Regions from separate parts of the Shewanella algidipiscicola genome, predicted to be linked through region 3. Evidence: predicted binding sites of a transcription regulator. Region 3 holds the regulator's gene; each other region holds the start of a gene.
The links. Region 3 encodes LexA, which represses DNA repair genes until DNA is damaged. Its sites were predicted from a motif close to TACTGTATNNNNATACAGTA; they were not measured.
Positions count from the first base shown of each region.

Region 1: the regulator LexA is predicted to act here: its motif matches at 865-884, upstream of DN599_RS10795 (LexA family protein).
Region 2: the regulator LexA is predicted to act here: its motif matches at 1,395-1,414, upstream of dinB (DNA polymerase IV).

Region 1 is NZ_OXJV01000016.1:107,544-109,826, forward strand. It holds gene DN599_RS10790 (IS30 family transposase) at 1-218, shown strand, start outside; gene DN599_RS10795 (LexA family protein) at 438-845, opposite strand; gene DN599_RS10800 (Lon protease family protein) at 1,218-2,283, shown strand, end outside.
Region 2 is NZ_OXJV01000016.1:325,125-327,407, forward strand. It holds gene dinB (DNA polymerase IV) at 290-1,369, opposite strand; gene bfr (bacterioferritin) at 1,645-2,112, opposite strand; gene bfr (bacterioferritin) at 2,122-2,283, opposite strand, start outside.
Region 3 is NZ_OXJV01000020.1:11,532-13,814, forward strand. It holds gene yrfG (GMP/IMP nucleotidase) at 1-599, shown strand, start outside; gene lexA (transcriptional repressor LexA) at 939-1,556, shown strand; gene DN599_RS16525 (cell division inhibitor SulA) at 1,553-2,062, shown strand.

The DNA.
Region 1 (2,283 bases), on a different contig from region 3:
ATGTCTACTTCGCTAACCCTTATTCGTCCTGGGAACGCGGACTGAATGAAAACTTCAACGGTTTGCTGCGGCAATACATACGGAAAGGCACCGATTTGCGGACGGTAACAGATAGGCAAATTAGTGAGATTGAACGGACATTAAATGCCAGACCGAGAAAGTACCTCGGCTTCAGGCAACCTGTTGCGGTATTCAATGAATTACGCAAGGCAGCCTAATTTAGCGAGTGGTGCACTTCGGAGTTGAATTCGCGAGTGACAAATTATCTGGAAATTGGTATTCTAAAAACTCGAATTTTAGGAAAAATAGTCAAAAACTACTGTTTTTCTGGAAAAGGCTGAGAAGCCTTATCACACATACCTTTCCAGATTTATTCCAGAGTCGACCTGTCGCGGTAAAGAATTGGCATCGATTAAGGCAAACATAAAAACATCACCTTAATGATCCACCAGTAGTGGGCTTTGACGGTGACAACGAATCGATCGAGTGACAACGCCTTCGATATTAAAAATATCGTGGTCGTGAATGCTAATAGGTTGATATTGTTGGTTACATGACAGCAATAAACGTCGCTGGGTGTCGATAATTTTACAGACAAACTCACCATTGAAGTTGGCCACTATGACATCGCCACTGCGGGCGCATTCATGGCGGTCAACAATAATCACATCACCATCAAAAATGCCGACGCCTTGCATTGAATCCCCCTGTGCCAACCCGATGAAAGTCGCGTTGGGATGTACTATCAGTAGTTCATCTAAACTTAAGCCTAATTGGCAATACTCAGCCGCAGGGCTTTCGAATCCAGTAATGCCAGCACTGGCTGGAAAAGGAATAACACGCATAGATAAGACCCAATAAGTACACTGTATATAAACACAGTTATTTTAGCAGCCAGCTACAAAGGCGCAAGTTTATTTATCAGCGGGTTAGGTTTGACAACAAGTAATGTCATTCAGCAGGCCAATAAGTTATGTGTGTGTGGCGTGAAGATGACACGATTTTTATCTGGATCATTCACTTAAGTATCACCTACTGGCGTATTTTCCTCTAAAGGATCCACTATAAATCATAGGGAATAGATTATTTTTAGTATGAAAAACAATCAAACGAACCGGTTTGTTAATAATATGGCCTTAATTGAGTAAATGACTGCTGTCATTTGTGTAACCGCTGTTTACACTGAAGTTAATATTTTCATATGAGATAGTTAGCGTATGCCAATCTCCCCTCTTACCAGTGCCGAACTTTACCTACCATCCCTGCTAAGCAGTTTAGATGCCAAAGTAAAATCGACTAAAAGCCTTAACCCGTTAGATAAAATCGTTGGCCAAGAGCGGGCCCAAAGTGCCGTTGAGTTTGCCATGTCGATGCAGGACAAAGGCTACAATATTTACGCCATCGGCCGTAATGGTTTGGGTAAGCGAACGATGGTGATGCGCTATTTAGACCGTTATGATCCTGGTCTGCATCATCCGCTTTATGACTGGTGTTATGTGGTTAATTTTACTGACGCTCGCACCCCCAAGGTGCTGCAACTGCCTCAGGGTAAAGGCGCCCAATTTAAAAAAGATATTGAAGAGTTGATGAAACGACTCGTCAAAGCCCTGCCCTTGGCATTCGATAACGAGATTTACTATACCCGGGCAGACAAATTAAAAGCACAACTTGCCAGTAAACAAGAAGCGGCATTAAATAAGATCACTAAAGAGGCCGCGGCTAAACACATTAGCTTAAGCATTACCGCTCAGGGCAGCTATGAATTGCTCGCCATGAATGGTGATGAACCCCACTCTGAAGCCACATTTGCAGCATTAAGTCATAAACAGCAACAGACGCTTGAAAATAACATCAGTGAAATAGAATCAAAGCTGCGTGAAGTGGTGCGTAAATTTACTGCTTGGGAAGAGCGTTATAGCGATCAACAACAAAAGCATGACGAACAGGTGGCTCAAGATGTCTTAGTGCATTTAATGGATCCATTAAAGCTAAGCTATGCAGACTATCCCGTGATTAAGGCCCACTTGCATGATATGCATAAAGATATTATCGAAAATCTGGATATTTTCTTAGAGCAAAATGAAGAACAAGTTGCACTTGCTTATGCGTCGATGCAGAAAAAAATGCCCCGCCGATATCAAGTGAATGTACTGGTTAATCAAGCCGATAAAACCATGCCTATCGTGGTGGAAGAGAGCCCTAATTATCACAATATTTTTGGTTACATCGAGAATGCGACCTTTAAAGGCACTATTTTTTCTGATTTCTCTTTGATCCGCCCAG
Region 2 (2,283 bases), on a different contig from region 3:
CAAAAGCCAGTTCGACATCCTTGTCTCTCGTTCACGAGTATATAGCTGTCGCCAAGCTCACCCTGTCTCTCGTTCGTGGGCTCAAAGCTACGCTTCACTCACCGTGTAGCAGAAGTGTTTACACATAAGGTCGTTCTTTCACATCCATGTGATCACGACATTTGCGCATCCATGCACTGCACCCGCCGGACAGGCGATTGACCACAGTGAAGGTACGCCTTCAAATACTCTAAACCAATACCAACTAAACCAAACGAAAAAATGACAAACCTTCATTTGAAGGCTAACCCTAAAACCCGAGATCCATCTGTGCAGCATTAAATTCATCTTCACTGTCACTGATGACAGCAGCACTCTCTAACCCTACCGACACACCGAGCAAGCGGATGCCGCGTCCCTCTTGGCGTGCTAACGCTTGCGATAACAGGTCATAAAACAATTTAACCGACACCTGATCGCTGCGATGCTCTATCGTGGTCTGTTTAAAATCATCAAATTTAAGTTTAACCACTTGCTTATGAATACGTCGCGCCGACGCGCTGCGACTAATGCGTGCCCCTAACTCTTGGATAAGTTGCGGCATAACCGATTCACACTGCTCCAAGGTATAGATATCCTTGGCCAGCGTAGTTTCGACTCCCACCGACTTTCGTTCACGATGAGGCGAAATACTGCGATTATCGATCCCTTGTGCTCGCTCGACTAAGACACCACCAAACTTACCGAAACGCTCTATTAACGCCGTTTTAGAACACTGCTGCACATCCAAACAGGTGATTAATCCCATCTGCGCTAACTTGGCGGCAGTGACTTTTCCCACTCCGGGGATCTTTATCAGGGGTAAGGTTTTAACAAACTCGGTTACGGCATCTGGAGTGATCACATATTGGCCATTAGGTTTATTGAGATCGGAGGCAATTTTGGCTAAAAATTTAACCGGGGCGATCCCAGCCGATGCAGTGAGACCTGTAAGGTCAAATATCTCTTGCCTGATCGCTTCTGCAATTAAGGTCGCAGAGCCTTTATGGGCATCGCAATCGGTGACATCTAGGTAGGCTTCATCGAGCGATAAAGGTTCGACTAATTCAGTATAGCGATTAAAGACGCTGCGGATCTGAGTGGAGACCGCTTTATACACATCCATCCGACCCGGCACCAAAATTAAATCGGGACACAACTTTAAGGCATAGGCTGAGGCCATAGCCGATCGTACACCAAATTGCCGAGCCTGATAGTTACAGGTACTGATCACCCCGCGGCGATCGCTGCGCCCGCCCACGGCTATCGGCTTGTCTCTTAACTCGGGAAAATCTCGCATTTCAACTGCCGCATAAAAGCAGTCCATGTCCACATGAATAATCTTTCTCAATGGGCATTACCTCCACCCGCAAGAATACTGTATATTTAAACAGTGCACAAACACTTATCCATGCCAACTCACCTAAACCGGCCACAGCAGTAGACTTAAAGGCCCTACCGCCTTAAGCGTAAACAAAAAACCACAGCATTATGCTGTGGCTTAGATCTAACGTTTTAGCTATCGGCTACTTTTATCCGCCATGATTAGAACAACCAAAGTGAACTTGGAGCAATTCAAATAACCGCGACTTGCACTACCTTAGTTGCAGCCCACAGCTTATAACCTTACATCTTAGACTGCAGGTAATTTTGCAGCCCAATTTTATCGATGAGACCCAGTTGTTTCTCTAACCAATACATGTGATCTGACTCGGTTTCCTCAAGCAGTACCTCGAGTAACTCGCGTGAAGCATAATCTTTATGGGCTTCACATAAGGCGATGGCTTTACGCAGGTTATCGGCAACTTGATACTCATAGTTAAGATCATTTTGCAGCATCTCTTGCGGATCTTTGCCTATGTGCAGTGCTTCACGGCTGGCTACATCGGGCGTCCCCTCGAGAAACAGTATGCGCTCGACCAACTTTTTAGCATGTTCACGCTCATCGTCTGACTCATGGGAAATGCGCTCATGTAGTTCAGTTAAGCCCCAATCATCGTACATCAGCCCGTGTACAAAATATTGATCCATCGCCGACAGTTCACCAGTAAGCAATTGATTAAGTGTATTAATGACGTCTTGATTACCTTTCATCCTAAACTCCTACTCTGACTCTATCTGCGCTTGTAAATAGTTCTGAATCCCTGTCATCTTAATCAAGTCTTGCTGCGCTTCAATCCAATCAAGATAGGTCTCTTCATCTTCGAGAAGATCTTCTAGGATTTCACGGCTGACATAATCTTGCTCAGACTCACATAGACTTAT
Region 3 (2,283 bases):
GCCATTTTTGGCTCAAACTAGTGCCGCAAACCTTAAGTCACAACAGAAACATCTCTCTAAATGAAGCCAATGTCTTAGTGGAACAGGCCTACGACCAAGTGGTTGGCACCTTGGATTGGTATTGCCTCGACTACTGGCAGCAACAACTGCAACTGGATATTGTGACGTTGCAACGCACATTGGCCGACAGGATACAGTTACGCCAAGACAGCATGCCATTTCTGCATACATTGGCTAAAAAGCATAAAACCAGAATATTAGTGACCAATGCCCACCCTCATAGCCTAGCACTCAAACTAGAACACACAGAGCTTGCGCAAGGGTTAGACCATATGCTCTCCAGCCATGAAACGGGTTTTGCAAAAGAGCACCCTCAATTTTGGTCTAGCTTATTTAACCAATATCAATTACAACCCAATCGGTGTTTATTTATCGATGATAGCGAAGCTATCTTGCATGCCGCCAAACAAGCAGGAGTTGGGTATTTACTTGGCATAAGCAATCCTGATAGCAAAAAGCCCCATAAAATATTTACCCACTTTCCCGCAATCTATGATTACCACCACCTGTTAGATGACCTTATCGCCAGCAAGCCATAATAGCCGTACGCTTAACGATATAAGATAACGGTAACTGCAGGCACAGAGTGCAACTGAACCCTATTACCTGCTAACGTTGTTTCGCCGCCCTAACTTGGCACAGAAATCATCTCAACAGATAAGAGACAATCGCATCACTCAATACATTTATTCCGTAAAATCCATTTCATAACATTGATTTAAGTAAAAAATATCAGGTTTCAATGAAAATAAATCTGCGATTTTGCTTTCAGTTTCAAACAAATTCCACCACATTGCCGACAAAAATATGCTTAATCCTTGCGCTACTTTAAATACTGTATATACTGACAGTTACTGTATGGAAAGACAGGATCTGTAATGAGACCATTAACCCCTAGACAAGCCGAAATATTAGAATTAATTAAACGCAATATTGCCGATACAGGCATGCCGCCTACCCGGGCTGAAATTGCTCGTCGCCTAGGTTTTAAAAGCGCCAATGCGGCCGAAGAGCATTTAAAAGCCTTAGCCAAAAAAGGCTGCATCGAAATAATGCCAGGGACCTCGCGAGGCATAAAGCTAACTCAAGAAGATGACAGCGAAGATCTTGGTTTACCACTGATTGGACAAGTCGCTGCCGGTGAACCCATTTTGGCCCAAGAACATGTTGAGCAACACTATAAAGTTGATCCAGCGATGTTTCGCCCAAGCGCCGATTTTCTCTTAAGAGTCCGCGGCGATAGCATGAAAAATATAGGTATTCTCGAAGGTGATCTGCTCGCGGTACATAAAGTAGAGCAAGCCAGTAATGGCCAGATCGTCGTGGCTCGGGTCGAAGATGATGTCACAGTAAAGCGTTTTGAAAAGAAAGGTAATACTGTATATCTTCACGCCGAGAATGAAGAATATTCACCGATAGTGGTCGACCTATCCAGCCAAAGCCTTAGCATCGAAGGGCTTGCCGTAGGTGTTATCCGTAATGGAGATTGGCAATGAATAATCTAATGGGTAATGCCCCACGACATCCCGGCCTTTGGGTCGATATAAACACGCAACATAAGCCTACTCAGCACAGCACCATCGCGACATTATCGAGTCGCACCCAAGGTAAGCATGAGTTGCAAGCACTAACGCCGCAATTAGCAAGATTAAGCCAACAAGGCCAGTGGGTAGTTCTGATTAGCCCACCAAATATTGGTTATAAGCAGATGCTCGCCGATGCCGGTGTTCGTATGGATAGAATCTTATTAGTGCACACCAAAGATGAAGTTGAAGCACTATGGGCGATGGAAAAAGCGCTTACAAGTGGTACATCCAGTGCGGTGATCAGTTGGACCCAAGCACTCGATGCACGTGATTGTCGCCGCTTACAATTGGTCGCCAAAAGCACTCAGGCTTTAGGCATTGTGATTGAAGAAGCTAATCGTCACCTACCAGTAACAATCCTAGCAGAGCAAGATCAAGGCTGCCGCCAAACATCATTATTTGGCTCACTGCACTAGCATTACAGCTCAAACTTTCCATACTTAAGCCCCGCGAGGGGCTTTTTTGTCGCTGTTTTTTTTTAACAAAATAAAAAAAAGTGATCTTGATCAATATTTAAACAGCGATTAAGTTAGTAATAGATATCAACGATTATTTGTTATATCCGAACAATTTAGTAGTCGGCTTCATTGGCCTGCGAGTGAACATCTCTAGCAAAGTCCAATTAAGTTGAAATTCG